DNA from 2 places in the Arthrobacter sp. ASL1 genome. Region 2 is predicted to be linked to the other one. Evidence: predicted binding sites of a transcription regulator. Region 2 holds the regulator's gene; the other holds the start of a gene.
The links. The regulator HspR, encoded in region 2, represses chaperone genes until heat shock. The targets are predictions, from matches to a motif close to AAGTTGAGTCNNNNNGACTCAACTT.

Region 1: AC1MEQ_RS09470 (ATP-dependent Clp protease ATP-binding subunit) is a predicted target of HspR. The motif match lies at 4,329-4,353, and genes of this name have one in related genera.

Annotation. Positions count from the first base shown of each region.
Region 1 covers NZ_CM155284.1:2,010,065-2,019,248, forward strand. The annotation lists gene AC1MEQ_RS09440 (MBL fold metallo-hydrolase) at 1-581, opposite strand, end outside; gene AC1MEQ_RS09445 (LysR family transcriptional regulator) at 675-1,583, shown strand; gene AC1MEQ_RS09450 (hypothetical protein) at 1,610-1,789, shown strand; gene dhaM (dihydroxyacetone kinase phosphoryl donor subunit DhaM) at 1,786-2,517, opposite strand; gene dhaL (dihydroxyacetone kinase subunit DhaL) at 2,514-3,155, opposite strand; gene dhaK (dihydroxyacetone kinase subunit DhaK) at 3,156-4,154, opposite strand; gene AC1MEQ_RS09470 (ATP-dependent Clp protease ATP-binding subunit) at 4,399-6,987, shown strand; gene AC1MEQ_RS09475 (hypothetical protein) at 7,068-7,295, opposite strand; gene AC1MEQ_RS09480 (cation diffusion facilitator family transporter) at 7,446-8,459, opposite strand; gene AC1MEQ_RS09485 (ArsR/SmtB family transcription factor) at 8,501-8,866, opposite strand; gene AC1MEQ_RS09490 (YkvA family protein) at 9,090-9,184, opposite strand, start outside.
Region 2 covers NZ_CM155284.1:2,933,497-2,942,680, reverse strand. The annotation lists gene clpB (ATP-dependent chaperone ClpB) at 1-1,812, opposite strand, end outside; gene AC1MEQ_RS13900 (VOC family protein) at 1,938-2,396, opposite strand; gene AC1MEQ_RS13895 (YccF domain-containing protein) at 2,521-2,937, opposite strand; gene AC1MEQ_RS13890 (polysaccharide deacetylase family protein) at 3,076-4,593, shown strand; gene trmB (tRNA (guanosine(46)-N7)-methyltransferase TrmB) at 4,628-5,494, shown strand; gene AC1MEQ_RS13880 (SRPBCC domain-containing protein) at 5,491-6,012, opposite strand; gene AC1MEQ_RS13875 (alpha/beta hydrolase) at 6,022-6,960, opposite strand; gene AC1MEQ_RS13870 (heat shock protein transcriptional repressor HspR) at 6,972-7,418, opposite strand; gene AC1MEQ_RS13865 (DnaJ C-terminal domain-containing protein) at 7,481-8,461, opposite strand; gene AC1MEQ_RS13860 (nucleotide exchange factor GrpE) at 8,547-9,176, opposite strand.

The DNA of each region.
Region 1 (9,184 bases), 920 kb from region 2:
GGGGTCGGGTTTTCGTTGGGGTGGTAGCCGATCTCGGCGGGAACGGCGATATCGCTGGCGTCGAACAGCTCGAACGGCGAGGGGCGCAGGCTGTCAAAGATGCGGTCATTCAGATCCGTGGCGTGCGCATTCACCAACATCTCGAACATTTCCCGGGTGCCCGGGGTCGGGTTCGCAGGATTCACGGCCTGTGGCTCTGAAGTGGCCCGCGGCGAGGTTGCCGGGAGCATCCCGCGGTTCCCGGGGCCGATGATCCTTACGGGATCGCCGCGACGGTCCAGCAGCTCATACAGCCCGAAGACTGCCAGGCTGGCCAGATCCACGGTGTGGTCAGAATGCAAGTGCGTCAGGAAGATGCCGCGCAGATTCCTCAACTCGAGGCCCGCTTCGCTTAGACGCCTGCCAACCCCGTGGCCGCAATCAACCAGGTAGATGTTGTCGCCCACGATGACTGCTGTGGCGATCCCGGTGCGGCGGCTGGCTGCCTCCTCGCGCCACCATTTTGGTCCGCCGGCAGTGCCGAGCGTGACAATACGGGGCCTGAGGTCCGATTGGGGGGCGAGCGGTATGGGCGGATACATGGGTCCTCCTGCATGAATTGGCTGGTCCCAGTGTGTCGCGCAACACATAATATGAATAGTCGATTGATTCGATGTCGATCATCAGGAGAACTTATGCCAGAAATGACGCTGCGACAGCTCCAGTACTTCGTGGCCGTTGTCGACACCGGCTCAGTCACCGCAGCCGCCCGTCAGTGCCATGTATCTCAGTCGGCGGCATCCATGGCATTGTCGGAGCTGGAGCGGGGCCTGGCTGCCGACCTGCACTTTCGAACCCGGTCAAAACGTGTCGTACCCACATCTGCGGGCGTCGAGTTCGCCGCCCGTGCCCGCGATATCCTCGCCAGGGTTGCACTCGCGGAAGAAGCCGTGTCGGAGAGCTTCGTCCAGATGAAAGGTCAACTGCGCATTGGCTGCAGCCACACTCTCTCCCCGCGACTCATACCGCCACTGGTGGAACACTTCGCCATCCACCATCCGGGAGTCGACGTGACGTTCCGCGAAGGCGCACCATGGCGGATGCAGCAGGAGGTGACCCACGGTCGCCTGGATATGGCGCTTGTCTATGCTTTGCAGTCCGACCCCGCGATGACTTCGATACCGGTGACGGACGTCCGGTTGCACGTCATGTTGCCTGCAGACCACCCGCTCGCCGGCCGCGACGGCATCTCGTTGCACCAAGTCGTCGACGAGAACGCAATCCTCCTGGCCATCCCCCCAACCGTGGACAGACTTACCGAGATTTTCGACTCCCTCGGCCTGACCCCGAAACTCCGTTGGAGCAGCACCAACGCCGACACCATTCAGTCGATGGTCGCCCGCGGACTGGGCTACTCGCTGTTCAACTCCGTTCCTGCTCGCTGGAGCAGCGTCGATGGTTTAGGGGTTTCCTACGTACCGGTCATTGACGACATCGAGCCGAACGCTATCCATGCCATGCTCGCACCCGCACACCGCGCCCCCCGCCGCGTACTAGCCGCCGTGGATTTCTTGCGCGAATTGGAAGCCATAAATCAGACGTAGGACTCGACGCCCTGCACCTGCCGCGCGTGATGCTCGACCAGGAGGGGCCCGCCACCCAGCTCAAGGCGGCCCGCATCGAGGTCGCGACGATCATCCGCGCTGCCGAGCAGCGTCTACCGCAGTCGTCCAGCCATTACGACGGCGGAGCCCCCTCGCTGTCGGCCTCCGCGGGCCCGGGCCCTTCCCTGCCCGTTCCGCGCCGCTAGGATTCGCCGAAGCCGCCCTCGACGGCGCGCCGGACCACGTCGAGCGCCTGCTGCGCCTCTGGGCCGGAGGCGCTGACGTGAAGTTCGGTGCCTTGACCGGCCCCGAGGGTCATCAGCATCATGACCGACTGCGCGTCGACCCCGTTGATGTCGACCTCGACGTCCAGGGCAGCCAGCTCCGATGCCAGGGCCGCCGCTGGACGGGCGTGCAGACCCAGCGGGTTGACGAGGGTGAACGTCGAGGTCAGCTCAGCCGGAGCCGCGCCGTCCGCTTCCAGGCCGGCAGCCCCCGCGGTGGACGCTCCTGCATCGGACGCCTCCGCGCCCGACGGTCCCGACCGGGCCGACTCGGCGGGGGACCACGCCGTTTGCGCGGCGTGGAGCACGGCCGCCTGGTCTGCCCCGCCTTGGGCCGCAACGGCTGCGGCCACCGCACCCTCGACCAGGGGCGCATCCGCCAACCGGGCCCGGGCGGGACGGTCCTGGAACTCGATGGCGGCCTCGGCCGTCATGACCGCCGATCCGAGGTCGGCCAGGACCACGACCCCGTCGCCGCTGTCCGCCTCGTCCAGTGCCGTCATGATCTTGTCCAGGGAGGTGCCCACGTTCCCGTCGTCCATGCCCCCGGCGGCGACCAGGACCACATCGTGCGCCATCTGGGATGCCAACTCCACCACGCCCGCGGCCAGCTGGGCACTATGGGAGACCACGACCAGGCCGACGGTCATGCGGCATTCCTTGCCGCCGCGTCCGCCGCGGCCCGCAGGATCAGCGCCGAGGACGCGGCCCCTGGGTCGCGATGCCCCACGGCGCGTTCGCCCAGGTAGCTGGCGCGGCCCTTGTGCGCGATCAACGGATCGGTGTCCACGGCCCCGCCCTCGGCAGCGGTGGCCGCGGCCTCCAGGACGGCCAGCACCCCCTGCTCCTGGGCGGCGGCGGCGGCATCCACCGCAGGGGTCCAGGCATCGATCATCGTCTTGTCCCCCGGTGCGGCCTTGCCGCGGGCGACGACACCGTCGCGCGCGCTGGTCAGGGCCGCCACGAGTGCACCGGCGTCGAGGGTCTCGTCCTCGCCCACGGCGCTGGCCGCACGCAGGTAGGCCGTGCCGTACAGCGGGCCCGCCGCCCCGCCGACGGTGGACATCAGGGTCATGGCCGCCACCTTGAAGGCGCTCCCCGGGGTGGGCGGCGCCTCCGCGTCCAGCTTCGCCACCAGGGCCGTGAAGCCACGGTGCAGGTTCTCACCGTGGTCCCCGTCTCCGATGGCCCGGTCCAGTTCGCCGAGCTCGACGCGGTGATCTGCTATCGCGGCAGCGCTGCGTCGCAGCCAGTCGATGGCCCAGTCGGTTCCCAGGGTGTCCGCCATCTACTTGCCCCACCGCAGTGCCGGAGTGAGGACGGGCGCATCCCAGAGCTCGGTCAGCTCGTCGTCGAGCCGCAGGACCGAGATGGAGCAGCCCTGCATGTCCAGGGCGGTGATGTAGTTGCCGACCAGGGACCGGGACACCGCCAGCCCGGCATCCTGCAGGACCTGCACCGCCCGCCGGAAAACGATGTACAACTCACTGGACGGGGTCCCGCCCATGCCGTTGACGAACAGCAGGACCTCCTCCCCCGCCACGGGGTGGAGGTCGGCCAGGATGGGTTCCAGCAGCCGGTCCGTGATGCCGTCCGCCGGTTCCAGGGGAATCCGGTGCCGGCCGGGCTCGCCGTGGATGCCGATGCCGATCTCGATTTCGTCATCGGCCAGCTCGAAGCTCGGGACCCCCGCGTGCGGGACGGTGCAGGCGCTGAGCGCCACCCCCATGCTGCGCACGTTGTCGTTGACGCGGTTGCCGATGGCGGCAACGTCGTCGAGCCCATCCCCCCGCTCGGCCGCGGCCCCGGCGATCTTCTCGACCAGGACCGTGCCACCGACGCCACGCCGCCCTGCCGTGTACAGCGAGTCCTCCACGGCGACGTCGTCGTTGACCAGCACCGTGCGCACCTCGATCCCCTCCGCCTGGCACATCTCGGCGGCGGTCTCGAAATTCAGGACGTCGCCGGTGTAGTTCTTCACGATGTGCACGACGCCGGCACCGGTGTCCGCGGCGCGGGTCGCCGGGATGATGGCGTCGGGGGTGGGCGAGGTGAACACCGGCCCGGGGACCGCGGCGTCCAGCATCCCGTGCCCTACGTACCCGGCATGCAGCGGTTCATGGCCACTGCCACCACCGGAGAGCAGCCCCACCTTGCCCTCCCGCCCCTTCCTGCGGGTGACGAAGAGCGGATCCCGGTGGATGGACACCAGATCGGCGTGTGCCAGCCCGAATCCGTCCACCGACTCCTGGACGACGGCTTGCGGGTCGTTGATGAGCTTTTTCATGTCAGCACACTCCGGGTTCTCGACATTGTGGCGTGGGGGCCGGCGACCTGGCGCCGGGCGCCGGATCCGTCCCTTGCCAGCAGACTACTCGGGCCCCCCGCGCCGGGATAGGGTCGGCCGGAACCGGAGTCCGGCGACGGCATGCCGCAGGAATAATCCCGAGGCCTCAGCGTTAACTTGAGTGAAACCCGCTCAACTCTCTATACTTGAGCGTAAGAAGCTCAAGTTTATTTTGGAGGATCACGTGCCAACGTTCTTCGGTTCCACCGGGTCGGGCAACGGCTCATTTGACGACTTCCTGGCCCGCTATCTGCAGGGCCAGCGGGCCGCGCAAGCCGGCCGCCCCATTGACATCACGCGGCTGCTCAGCCGCCGTACACACGAACTGCTCGCCCAGACGGCCAGCTTCGCGACCGAGCACGGCCATACCGAACTCGATGCCCTGCACCTGCTGCGCGTCATGCTCGAGCAGGAGGGGCCGGCCGCCCAGCTGAAGGCCGCCGGCATCGACGTCGCGGAGATCATCCGCGACGCGGAGCAGCGCCTGCCGCAATCGTCCACCCGGCACGACGGCGGAGCCCCCTCGCTGACGAACTCGGCCCAGCGCGCCCTGCTGGATGCCCGCCAGGTCGCCCGGGCCTTCGGCTCGACCTACATCGATCCCGAGCACCTCTTCGTCGCCTTCGTGCTCAACCAGGACTCCCCCGCCGGGCAGGTGCTGGCCGCCTCGGGCGTCACCCCGGAATCGCTGCAAGACATCGGCGCGGCCGCCGCACAGCAGGCCGCAGCGGACGCGCAACCCCACATGGCCCCGGGGGCCTCCGGCCCCACCTCGGAATCCGAGACCCCCATGCTCGAGACCTACGGCACCGACCTGACCGCGCTCGCGGCCGAGGGCAAGCTGGACCCGGTGATCGGCCGCGAACTCGAGATCGAGCAGACCATCGAGATCCTGGCCCGGCGCACCAAGAACAACCCGGTGCTCATCGGTGAGGCAGGCGTCGGCAAGACCGCCGTCGTCGAGGGACTGGCCCGGGCCCTGGCCGCAGACGAGGTCCCGGCCCAGCTGCATGGCAAGCGGGTCATCTCCCTGGACCTGCCCGGCATGCTCGCCGGCACCCGGTACCGGGGCGACTTCGAGGAACGCCTGACCAAGACCATGGACGAGATCGCCACGCACGCCGGCGAGTACATCGTCTTCATCGACGAGCTGCACACCGTCGTCGGGGCCGGTGGATCCGGCGAGGGTGGCGGCATGGACGCCGGCAACATCCTCAAGCCCCGGCTGGCCCGCGGTGAGCTGCGCCTGATCGGTGCCACCACGTTGGGCGAGTACCGCAAGGTGGAAAAGGATCCGGCCCTGGAGCGCCGTTTCCAGCCCGTCACCGTCGGCGAACCCTCGCAGGAGGACGCCGTCGAGATCCTCGCCGGGCTGCAGGACCGCTACGCCGAACACCACCACGTGACCTACACCGAGGGTGCCCTGCGGGCCGCGGTCGAGCTCTCGGCCCGGTACCTCACCGACCGGTTCCTGCCGGACAAGGCGATCGACCTGATCGACCAGGCGGGCGCCCGGCTGAGCCTGCGCCGCGGGCCGGCTGTCGACGTCGAGGCCCTGCGCGCCGAACTGGCAGGACTGGAGACCCGCAAGAACGAGGCAGTGGCCGCCGAGCGCTTCGAGGAGGCCGGACAGCTGCGCGACGAGATTGCCGGGCTGGTCGAACACCTCGATCAGGTGGCCGCCACGGGCACCGCACCTCGGGCCGCTGCCACCGACGTGGTCGACGAGGAGCAGATCGCCCAGATCATCTCCCGGGCCACGGGCATCCCGGCCTCCCGCCTCACCGAGGGCGACCGTGCCCGGCTCGCCCAACTGGAGGATGACCTGCATTCCCGGGTCATCGGCCAGGACGACGCGGTCTCCGTCATCGCCAAGTCGGTGCGGCGCAACCGCACGGGCATGGGCGACGCCGGCCGGCCGGTGGGCAGCTTCCTCTTCCTGGGCCCCACGGGCGTGGGCAAGACGGAACTGGCCAAATCGCTGGCCGAGTCGCTCTTCGGCAAGGAAGACGCCCTGCTGCGCTTCGACATGAGCGAGTTCGGCGAGCGCCACACGGTCTCGCGGCTGGTCGGTGCCCCTCCAGGCTACGTCGGCTACGGCGAGGCAGGCCAGCTGACGGAGAAGGTGCGGCGCAACCCGTACTCGCTCGTGCTGCTCGACGAGGTGGAGAAGGCACACCCAGACGTGTTCAATCTGCTCCTGCAGGTCCTGGACGACGGCCGGCTCACCGACGGGCAGGGGCGCACGGTCGACTTCCGCAACACGGTCATCATCATGACCAGCAACCTCGGATCGGAGTTCCTGGCCAGCAAGTCCGGTGCCATGGGCTTTACCCCGCAGCAGGCCGGGGACGCCAACGGCTTCGGCTCCGAGAAGGCCCTGCGCGACCGGGTCATGGGCCGGCTGCGCGAGACAATGCGGCCGGAGTTCCTGAACCGCATCGACGAGATCGTGCTCTTCCGAAAGCTGGAGAAGGACGAGCTGCGCCGGATCGTGTCACTGCAGCTGCGCGCCACCGAGGCCCGGTTGGCTGCCCAGGGCATCTCGTTCACCGCCGAGGACAGTGCGGTGGGCTGGATCGCCGAGCGCGGCTACGAGCCCGAGTACGGCGCCCGTCCGCTGCGCCGGGTGATCCAGCGCGAGGTCGACGACGCCATCGCCGACCTGCTGGTCACCGGCGCAGTGCACGACGGCGGCTCGGTCACCGTGGCCGCGGACGGCGACCGGTTGCTGGTTTCCGGCACTGCCGCCAGCGCTCCGCTGGCCGCGTAGCCGGCAGCCCCGCACCGAGGACGCCCCCGCCACCTGCACTGCAGGCGGCGGGGGCGTCTTCACGTTCCTGCCGTTTCGGCTCAGCCGGGGAACGGGGCGTTGGGGATGTCGGGGTTCCCGTCGTCGTCCTTGTCGCCGTAGGCTTCTTCCGCCAATTCGTCTGCCAGTTCGTCGTTTCCCTGCACGGGGATCGAATCGGCGTCCACTTCCGTATCGCCGCCGTCGTCCGCGGCAATGTGTTCGGAGAGCGGCGCACCGGTCTCCGGCTGGCCCTTCTCATCGTCCCGGTGGTCTCCTGCGTTGGTCATCGCACGCTCCTTCGGTTGACTCGTGGTGTGCGGCGCCGCGCGCCGCGAGGGCCCCGGAGGCCCTGTCGCCAGCCTATGCCGCGGCCCGGCCGCCCCCAAGGGATAACGTGCCCGGGACCGGGCGGGAGCTGATGCGGATCCACCGAAGCGTCAGCTGGAAGCGGGGGCTGCAGTCGCTTCCCAGATCGGGATGATCGCCACCGAGCCGACGTTGGGAAGTGTCGAGCGCAGCGCTTCCTCCACGGCGCGGTTTTGTCGGGTCAGTTCCCGAATACTGGAAGTGTCCCCGGCCCCGATGGAGACCTCCACGTGCAGTTGGTGTCCCATCCATCGCATCCTGATCGACGAGCTCGACACCAGGCTCTCGATGGCAGTTTCCGCGCGCTCCATCAATTCGGGGTCGACGCCGTCCATCAGCCGCCTGCCGATGTCCCGGGCGGTGCCCCACAAAAGCACGGCAATGGCGACCGAGATCAGCAACCCGATGATGGGATCGGCCAGCGGGAAGCCAAGCCAGACGCCGGCGACGCCCAGGACGACGGCCAAGGACGTGAATCCATCGGTGCGGGCATGGACGCCGTCAGCGACCAGCGCCGCCGAGCCGATCTGCCGCCCAATGCGGATCCGGTAGATCGCCACGAGCTCGTTGCCGGCGAAACCGATCAGCCCCGCGGCCAACACCCAGCCCAGGTTCTCCAGGGGCTGCGGGGCGAAGAACCTGCGGATCGATTCCACGGCGGCCACTACCGCCGAGAGCGCGATCATCGCGACGATGAACAGCCCCGCCATGTCCTCGGCCCGCCCAAAGCCGAACGTGAACCGTTTCGTGGCGGCCCGACGACCGAGCAGGAACGCGATCCACAACGGAATGGCCGTCAAGGCGTCGGAGAAGTTGTGCACCGTGTCGGCCAGCAATGCCACCGAACCGCTAATCAGGACGATGACGAGCTGGAACACCGCGGTAAGCCCGAGTCCCAGCAGGGAGAGCTTCACCGCACGGATTCCCTTGGCGCTGCTCTGCATCGCATCGTCTATCGAATCCGAAACATCGTGGCTATGCGGCACGAAAAGCCCGTAGAAGAAGCCCTTCAGCCCGGTCGGATGCGAATGCGCGTGGCCGTGCTCATGCCCGTCGTGTTCATGCCCATGGGTGTCGTGGTCCACAGCGTGACCCGTGTGGACTTGGTGGTGTCCTGCGCGTGGTTTCACTGGTCCTGCTGCGCTTCCTCGTGGTGGTGCAGCGGGATACCACCGAGGGCATGCTCCGCCTGGAAGATCGCGTCGGCGACCAGCTGTCGGGAATGCTCGTTGGCCAGCCGATAGAACACCCTCGTCCCGTCCTGCCTGCTGGAGACCATGCGAGTGAGGCGCATTTTCGCGAGGTGCTGCGACACCGCCGCCGGGGACTTGTCCACGATGTCCGCGAGATGGTTCACCGACATTTCCCCCTCCTGCAAGGCGAGGATGATCCGCACACGCGTGGCATCGGCGAGCATCGCGAAGACCTCGACGGCAAGCTCTACGTATTGGCTTTCGGGTTCCCGACCGGAAATCCCAATATCTGCATTCATACGAAGATTATTGCACGATCACCTGGACACGGCGCGACCTCCCCGTCCGGCATCGGGATGCAGACCCGCGCCAGGACGCCGTGATCAGATCGCCCGGAATGCGCATCCAGCACGCAAGGACCCGGCATTCGCCCTCATCGCGAGGCCGCTTCCAGTGATCCGTTGATCTGGCAAACACGCGCGATCAGGCCGTCTGCGGATGTGCCCTGACGCGTGCACATGGCTATCGACGGCCGAGACCGGCAAGCCTGACGATGATTTCCAATCCCTGCGGGCTACCCGGCCAGTGTCGCTCCACGGCCGTGATACCCGCGCGCC
Region 2 (9,184 bases):
CAGGAATGAACCCGTGGGCCGGTCGGGGTCGGATATCCCGGCCCGGGACCGGCGCACGGCGTCGGAGACGGCCGCGACCGCCGATTGCTGGCCGATCAAACGCTCGCCGAGCAGTGACTCCATGCCGAGCAGCTTCTGGCTCTCGCCCTGGAGCATGCGGCCGGCCGGAATGCCCGTCCAGACCGAGATGACCTCGGCGATGTCGTCGGCCGTGACCTCCTCGGAGACCATGGACTCGGGGCGCCCATCCTGCTCCGCGGCCTGCGCCTGGTCAACCTGGCGCTGGAGTTCCGGGATCTCCCCATAGAGCAGCCTCGAGGCCTTCTCGAGGTCACCGTCGCGCTGGAACCGCTCCGCACTGGAGTGCAGTTCACCGAGCTTGACCTTGAGGTCGCCCACGCGGTTCAGGCCCGCCTTTTCGGCCTCCCACCGGGCATTGAGCGCGTCGAGGCGCTCCCGGCGATCGGCCATGTCCGCGCGCAACGCCTCCAGCCGTTCGCGGGAAGCGGCGTCGTTTTCTCCCTTGAGCGCGAGCTCCTCCATGGTCATGCGGTCCACGACCCGACGCAGCTCGTCGATCTCCTCCGGGGCCGAATCGATCTCCATGCGCAACCGGGAGGCCGCCTCGTCGACGAGGTCGATGGCCTTGTCCGGCAGCTGCCGGCCCGAGATGTAGCGGTTGGACAACGTGGCTGCCGCCACGAGTGCCGAGTCGGCGATTTCGACCTTATGGTGGGCCTCGTAGCGTTCCTTGAGCCCACGCAGGATCCCGATGGTGTCCTCGACGCTCGGCTCCCCGACATAGACCTGGGCGAAACGGCGCTCCAGCGCGGGGTCCTTCTCGATGTTCTGGCGGTACTCGTCGAGCGTCGTGGCACCGATCAGGCGCAGTTCCCCGCGCGCAAGCATGGGCTTGAGCATGTTCCCGGCATCCATCGCCCCCTCCGAGGCCCCGGCACCCACGACGGTATGGATCTCGTCGATGAACGTGACCACCTGCCCATCGGAGTCACGGATTTCCTCGAGCACCGCCTTGAGCCGCTCCTCGAATTCTCCGCGGTATTTCGCCCCGGCGATCATCGACCCGAGGTCCAGTGCCACGAGCTTCTTGCCCCGCAGGGATTCGGGGACATCGCCGGCCACCATGCGCTGGGCCAGCCCCTCGACGACGGCGGTCTTCCCGACACCGGGTTCGCCGATGAGCACGGGATTGTTCTTGGTACGCCGCGAGAGCACCTGGATCACCCGCCGGATTTCCGCATCCCGGCCGATCACCGGATCGAGCCTCCCGGACCGGGCGATGGCCGTCAGGTCCGTCCCGAACTTCTCCAGCGCCTCGAAGGTGCTTTCGGGGTCCTCCGTGTCGCGCGGCTTGTCCCCGCGCAGCCCCTCGACCGCGGCCTTCAAGGCGTCCGGGGACGCGCCCGCGTTCCTGAGGATCTCCCCGGCCCTTCCGGAGTCGGCTGCCAGGCCGAGGAGCAGGTGCTCGGCCGAGACCCGCCCGAATCCGAGATCGGTCGCAGCCTGGGTGGCCGAGTTGATGACCTGCAGGAAGGCGCGCGAATTCTGGGCCTGGGCCACGGTATTGCCCGATGATGCGGGCAGGTCATGGATGGCGCCGCTGGCGGCCACGGAGACGGTTTCCGGGTCGACGCCGGCCTTCTTGAGCAGTTCGACCGCCAGGGATCCGCGTTCGTCCATGAGGGCCTTGAGCAGATGCGCGGGCTCGACCTGGGCGTTGCCGGCCGTCGACGCGTTCATGCCCGCGGCCGAGAGGGCCTCCTTGCTTTTGGTGGTGAATCTCGTGTCCATGCGGATCCTTTCCTAGCTCTCCAATCCCATCTGATACTTGAGTCTACTACGCTCAAGTCTTGACGATCATGGATTATTCCGTGGGCGTAGGCCGCATGGGCGGGGCGCTGGATCCGCAGGCGGGTTCACCCGCGGGCTGCGGCTGCCTCCAGAACGGACACGTCGATCTTGTTCATGGGCATGAAGGCCTCGACGATGCGCTGGGCGGCGGCAGGATCCTCGGTGGAAAGCAGCTCCGGGAGGCGCACCGGCACCACCTGCCAGGACACGCCGAAGCGGTCCTTGAGCCAACCGCATCGCGATTCCTCCCCGCCGGCTGTCAGCGCGTCCCAGTAGTGGTCGATCTCGTCCTGGGTATCGCACATGATCTGGAAGGAGACGGCTTCGTTGAAGGTGAACATCGGCCCACCATTGAGCGCTACGAACGATCGGCCATCCAGCTCAAAGGCGATGGTCATCGGGACGTCCGGGTCCGGTCCCGGCGATTGGCCCAGGATCCGGGAATTCGGGAACAGCCCCGTATAGAAATGGGCGGCCTCAAGACCGCGGTCGTCGAACCACAGGCAATTGACGATGTCTTGCATGGGGAACCTCCCAGGTTCCGGACCCGGGCCACCGGCAGGTACGAGGAGACAGGAGCGGGGTGGCCATGCCGCGGAGGCCGCGGCCCACCACCAATGTAGCCGCCCCTCCGTCGCCGGGGAACCGTCAGGCGGCCGGGCCCATGGGGAGGCGCGATCCGGAGGGGACGATGACCTTGCCCAGCGGAACGAGGGAAACCGGGATGAGCTTGAGGTTGGCGATGCCCAGCGGGATTCCGATGATGCTGACGAACATCGGGATGGCCGTCACCACGTGTCCGATGGCGATCCAGAGGCCGGCCACGACGATCCAGATGACGTTGCCGATCGTGGAGAAGAAACCGGTGCGTCCCCCACGATCCACGATGGTCCGCCCGAACGGCCACAGCGCGTAGCTGGCGATGCGGAACGAGGCCAGCCCGAAGGGGATAGTCACGATCAGCACGCAGCACACGATGCCCGCCAGCAGGTAACCCAACGCCAGCCACAGGCCACCGAAGACCAGCCAGATGATGTTCATGATCAGGTTCACGGGTCCGCTCATGCCTTCCAGTGTGCCCGCTGGTCCGGCTCCCCGCCATCCGGGATCACCCTGGTTTCCGCCGTCGGGCGCTGGGGTCCTGCCAACGATCACCCGTGGATCCCCGCATTAGGTACCGGGCGGTAACCTCGATAGGTGAAGATGGAACCCATGATGACTTGGCGGCGACCCCTGCAATGGGCGGTCGTCGGCGCGCTGGTGGCCTTGTTGCTGGCCGGCTGCTCGCTCTCCCCCAACGCGTCCCTGCCGGTGCCCGGGGACGGCGTCCGCACGCCGGCGCCGATCAACGCCGGCACGGCAGCCGGCGGGGGTCTGGACGCACGCCTGCTCGCGGGGGTGGACCGGGCCAGCCGCTCGGACGAGCAGCACAACATCTATGCCAGCTGGTACACCGTGGCCGCCGAACCGGAGTTCGGCAGGAGCCAGGAACGGGCACTCCAGGAGACGATCGACGCCTACCTCGACGGCCTCCCCCCGGAGCCCTTCGCCGGCGTCGCCCCACCGGAGCTGAACACCACCACGACCCTCACGGGGTCCTCGGATCGGATGCTCGGCGTCCGGCAGACCACCTACACCTTCCTGGACGCCAGCGGCGGATCCGCCTACCGCACCCTGTGGTACGACCGGGAGGACCGCCAGGCCCTGTCCTCCCGCGAACTGTTCGACACGGACGGCGAATGGGAGAGATTTCGGTCCCTGACGGCCGAGCAATTGGCCGCCAACGAGGATGTCTTCCCCGAGAAGGCGGCGGCGCCGGAGGCCGGGTTGTTCGACTCGGTGAATTTCGATTCCGCCGGCAACGCCCTGGTCGAGTTCGATGACTCCTCGGTGGCTCCGGGAGCTGCTTCGCCCGTGGTCGCAAGGATCACGACCGAAGACCTGCTCCCGCTGCTCAGCAGGCGCGGGCTCGCCGTCCGCGCGGCGGGCATGGATCCGGCACCCGTCACGTCGGCGCAGGAGGACGACGGGACCGGCGGGGAGGGGGCACGGCGGAGCGCCGGTCCCGAACCACGGGCCACCGCGAATCCGACCCGGCGTGCGACCCCGGACTGCCGGAAGGCCAAGTGCATAGCCCTGACGTTCGACGACGGGCCGGGACCGTCCACCGAACGGCTGCTGTCCCTGCTGGCCGACCACGACGCCCGGGCGACGTTCTTCGTGGTGGGACCCAATGCCCGGCGCTACCCTGACGTACTGGAGCAGGCCGCGGATGCCGGCCACGAAATCGGGAACCACACCTGGTCCCACCGCTCGCTGACCGGCCTGACCCCGGACGAGGCCCGAAAGGACCTCGGTCTCGCCGACGACGCGGTCGCCGCCGCCACCGGTTCCGCCCCGACCCTGACCCGGCCGCCCTACGGGGCGACCAATGCCGAGGTGAACCGGCTGGTGCACACACCGGTGATCCTCTGGGATGTGGACACCCTCGATGGAAAACACCTCAATGCGGATGTGGTGGCACGCACGGCGCTGCGCGATGCGCACCCGGGCGCCATCGTGTTGATGCACGACATCCAGCCGACCTCCGTGGCCGCCATGCCCCGCATCCTGGACGGGCTCGAGGCGCGGGGATACCGGTTCGTCACGGTCTCCGAGCTGCTGGCGTCCTCGCACCCCAAGGCCCAGGTCACCTACAGCCATGGCCCCGCCGGCAAATAGCGCACGGCGGGCGGCGGCGGCTAACGTTGGTCCAATGAATGATCCCGCAGTGCCCAAGCCCCCGGCCCGTGGCCGGGCCGTCGACGACCTGAGCTTCTACCGCACCGATCCGGTGTCCTTCGTCCGCCGCGGATCGCGCCTGCACGGCAAGCGCAAGGACTCCTGGGAGCGGCTCTCCGGCGACTACGTCATCCAGGTCCCGCGGCACCATGCGGACACCTCGGTCCACGAGGAATTCAGTTTCGACGCCGAGCAGGCCTTCGGACGCAAGGCACCGCTGACCGTCGAGATCGGCACCGGACTCGGCGAGGCGATCGCGGCGGCCGCCGAGGCCCACCCCGAACGCGACTTCCTCGCCGTGGAGGTCTACCTCCCCGGCCTGGCCCAGCTGATGGCCCGGATCGATGCCAAGGGGCTGACGAACGTGCGGGCCGTGCAGGCCAATGCGCCCGAGGTGCTGGACGTCATGCTCGAACCCGGCTCCGTGGACGAGCTGTGGATCTTCTTCTCGGACCCCTGGCACAAGACCCGCCACCACAAGCGCCGGCTCATCAAGGAATCCTTCCTGCCCAAGGCTGCACGGGTCCTGGCCCCGGGCGGTATCTGGCGGCTGGCGACCGACTGGTCCGACTACGCCGAGCAGATGCGCCGGATCCTCGATGACTGCCCCGACTTCACCGCCCTGCATCCCGGCGAACTGGCCGGAGCGGATTCACCGTTGACGCGCGTGCGCCGCGACGGGTTGGAGGGCCACGAGCCCGAGCCCGGGTTCACCGACGACCTCGGCGGATGGGCGCCACGTTACGAGGGGCGGATCCGCACGAGCTTCGAGGGCAAGGCCGAGGCGGCCGGTCGGCTGGTCTTCGACCTGGCCTACCGCCGGAATACCGCCAAGGACTAGGACGACGGCGGAAGCACTGTGGCCGCAGCGGGGCCGAATTCCACCGCGTAGCGCTCGAAGAGCTGCCTGAAGTCGCGGTCGGCTTCCTCGACGTACGCACCGGTGGACTCCCGCAGCGCTGCCAGGCACACGTGCCATCCGGCCCCCTCCCGGGCACCACGGCCCTGCCCATCCAGGGAGGCTGCGAACACGAGCCGGGTGCCGCCGTCGTACTCGGTGAGGTTCATCCGCAACGAGTCGGTTTCCCAGGTGAAGGCGAGCAGGGCGCCGGCCTCGACGTCCACGACGCGGCCTGCCATGGCCTCGCCATCGGGATCCTGCGGAAAGGTGAAGCGCAGGGCGCGCCCAATCGTCCACTCCCCCACGATCGTCGCCGGGAACCACTGGCCCAGGCCGTCGCGGCTGGTGATGGCGATCCAGGCGTCCCAGCGGTTCACCGGCAGGTCGAGTGTGTAGGCCAGGACCCAGCGCTGGCCGCGCTGGGTGAAATCGGCCAGGGCCATGCGCTCCTCGTTCATGAGGCCATGCTACGTCCAGGTGGGCGTCGAACCACCGAGGATGCGGGCGAGGTTGTGCAGCGAGAGGGTGCCCGGGTCGCGGTAGCCGTACTCGGCGTGGGCGGCCCCGGGGACGTAGCGGGAGGTGTTGTGCCCGGTGACGGCGTGCAACCCGGATCCGGGATGGCCCTCGACGGCGAACGGCAGCCCGGCGGCGCCGGTGCGCCCGCTGAGCAGGCGCCCGCACCGGGCGAGCAGATCCCGGCTGGCCACCGCCTCGAAATGGCGGTCGACCGGGACGCCGAGCGTCCGGGGATCCTCGAGCAGCCTGGCCGGGATGCCCGCGGAGCCGGTGGTGGCGAAGGTGTCGATCCGGGGGCGCCGGGAGCCGGCGGGCACCGGCTCGGCGGCGAGCCGGGCCAGCGCGTGGGCCGCCAGGGTGGCCCCGTAGGAGTGGGCCTCGATGGCGGTGTGCACGCCGTCGGGCAGGAGCGCGCCGATGCGCCGGATGTCGTGGGCCAGCCGCTCGACGGCACCGCGGGCGGAGCGGTTGAAGATGGCCCGCAGCAGGCCAGGTGCCGGGTAGCCAAGCCAGGCGATGATGGCGGGGCGCTCGGCTCCGGCGGCACGCTGGGCCAGCAGCAGTTCCCCGGCCTCGCGCGCGCTGCCCCACATGGCGGTGCCGGGGCGGATTCCGGCGCCGGAGACCTGCCAGGTCAGGTGGGTGGCGGTGTCGGGATCCCCGAGCACGATGGCGGCCAGCGGTTCGGGGCCGTCGAGGTCCAGGAACAGCAGGTGCCGGGCCGGGATGGCCGGGCCCATCGACGTCGGCCGCAGGGCGTGGGCGACGCCGTCGATGGCCGCCTTGCGGCGCTGGTCGAGTCCGTCGCGGCGGCGTGTGGCGGTCTGGAAGCGCCGTTCGGCCCGGGCGATCAGGTCGGCCACCGTCTCCGGTGGTGGGGTCGCCATGGCGCGGGCGCCTAGTCCTGCGGACGCCAGATGACGACGGCCTGGCTCCGGGCACGGGGGCGCTGGCCGCGCGAGAGGCTGACGACGTCCCCGACCCCGGCGCCGGCGGCGAAGACCCGTTGCAGTTCCGAGGAGCGGCGGCTGACGTCGGCGAGCTCCTGGCTGAGCTCGGCCACCCGGGAGCGCAGCGCGGCCACCTGGTTCTCCAGCTCGAGCACCCGGCGGATGCCCTCCAGGGAGACGCCGTCCTTGGAGAGGCGTTGGACCTCGCGCAGCAGTTCGACGTCGTGCTTGGAATAGCGGCGTTGCTTGCCGCGCTGCCGCGAGGGCGAGACCAGTCCCATGCGGTCGTACTGGCGCAGCGTCTGCGGGTGCATGTCGGCCAGTTCGGCGGCCACGGAGATCACGAAGACCGGGATGAACCGGTCGTTGATGGCCAGTGCCTTGCCCTCTGACATGTGCTTCCCTCCTCGTGGTCTGTCCGTATCGTCATGCAGCTACCCGGCGGGGTACCCCGGCGCTAGAGTACCGCCTTCGCGGCAAGGCCCGCCCGGGGGTCGGCGTCCGCGGTGGCCTCGGCGAAGGACCTGACTGCCTCCTGGGCCTCGGCGTTGAGCTTCTGCGGGACGACGACGTCGATCGTCACCAGCAGGTCGCCGGTGGCCTTTGCGGTCTTGACCCCCCGGCCCTTCAGGCGCAGGGTCCGCCCGGCGGAGGTTCCCGCGGGGACCTTCATCTTCACGGTCTCGCCGGTCAGGGTCGGGACTTCCAGGGTGGCCCCGAGTGCCGCTTCGGCGAAGCCGACGGGCAGGTGGATCCGGATGTTGTTGTCTTCGCGGGCGAAGAAGGCATGCGGTTTGACCGAGACCTTGACCATCAGGTCGCCGTTGCCGGCCGGTCCGCGCTGGCCCTTGCCGCGCACGCGAACGCTCTGTCCGTCGCGGATGCCGGCCGGGATGCGCACGTCGATGACCTCGCCATCCGGTTCGCGCAGCCCGATGGTGGTGCCGCGGATGGACCCGGCGAAGGAGATGGTGGTCGAGGCGGTGCGGTCGGCGCCCTTTTGGGGTGCCTGCTGGAAGCCGCCGAACCCGCCGCCGCCGCCGAAGAGGTCGGCGAATTCGGGCGGGACCTGGCCACCACCGGAGAACCCGCCACCGCGGCGGGCGCCGCCGGAGTTGAAAAGGTTGCCGAAGACGTCGTCGAATCCGGCGCCGCCGCCGCCCGCAGGTCCGCCGGCCCCCCCGGCGGAGAATCGGGCGCCGGAGCCCATGGCGCGGATCGCGTCGTACTGTTCGCGTTCCTCCGGATCGGACAGCACCGAATTCGCCTCGGTGATGTCCTTGAACTTCTGTTCCGCCGTGGCGTCCCCGGGGTTGGTGTCGGGGTGGTGCTTGCGCGCCATCTTGCGGTAGGACTTCTTGATGTCGGCGTCGCTGGCATCCTTGGAGACGCCGAGGATGGCGTAGAAATCCTTGTTGACCCAATCCTGACTGGCCATCGGGCGCCTCCTGTTTCTGGTTGGTTCTGAAAATTAAGGGGACCCCGGCCGCCCCACGGGGTGGGACGGCCGGGGAAGGGTGGCGTTACTCGCCGGTGGAGACGACCACCTGGGCCGCGCGGATGACCCGCTCGCCCTTCTGGTAGCCGTTGCGCAGCACCTGGGCCACGTGGTCCTCGGGGACCTCGGAGCTGGGCTGCTGCATCAGTGCCTCGTGGACCTTGGGGTCGAAGGCGACCCCCGTTTCCGCGATGCGGGCCAGACCGTGGCCGGCCAGGATGGTGTCGAACTTCTTCGCCACCGCCGCAAACGGACCATCGTCCAGGTCGCCGTGCTTGCGGGCGGCGTCGAGGTCATCGAGCACCGGCAGCAGGCTGGACAGGACCGACTGGACGGCCAGGTCGCGGACGGCTTCCCGGTCGCGCTCGACGCGCTTGCGGTAGTTGACGTACTCGGCCTGCAGTCGCAGCAGGTCGTTGCGCAGCTCCGCCTCGACGTCGGTCGTCGCGGCGGGCGGCTGCTCCTGGCCGGCCTCGTTGAGGATCTGCTCGGCCTGGGCCAGCGCATCCTCGGTTTCGGCGCCGTCCCCGGCTGCGGTCACGTCCTCCTGCCCTGCGGCATCACGCACCTCACCCGTGTCGGGATCGACCTTGCGCTTGTCCGTGAAGCGCACCGGCTCCTCGCCGTGCTCTTCTTCGTTGCCGTGGTGTGGCATCGGAATCG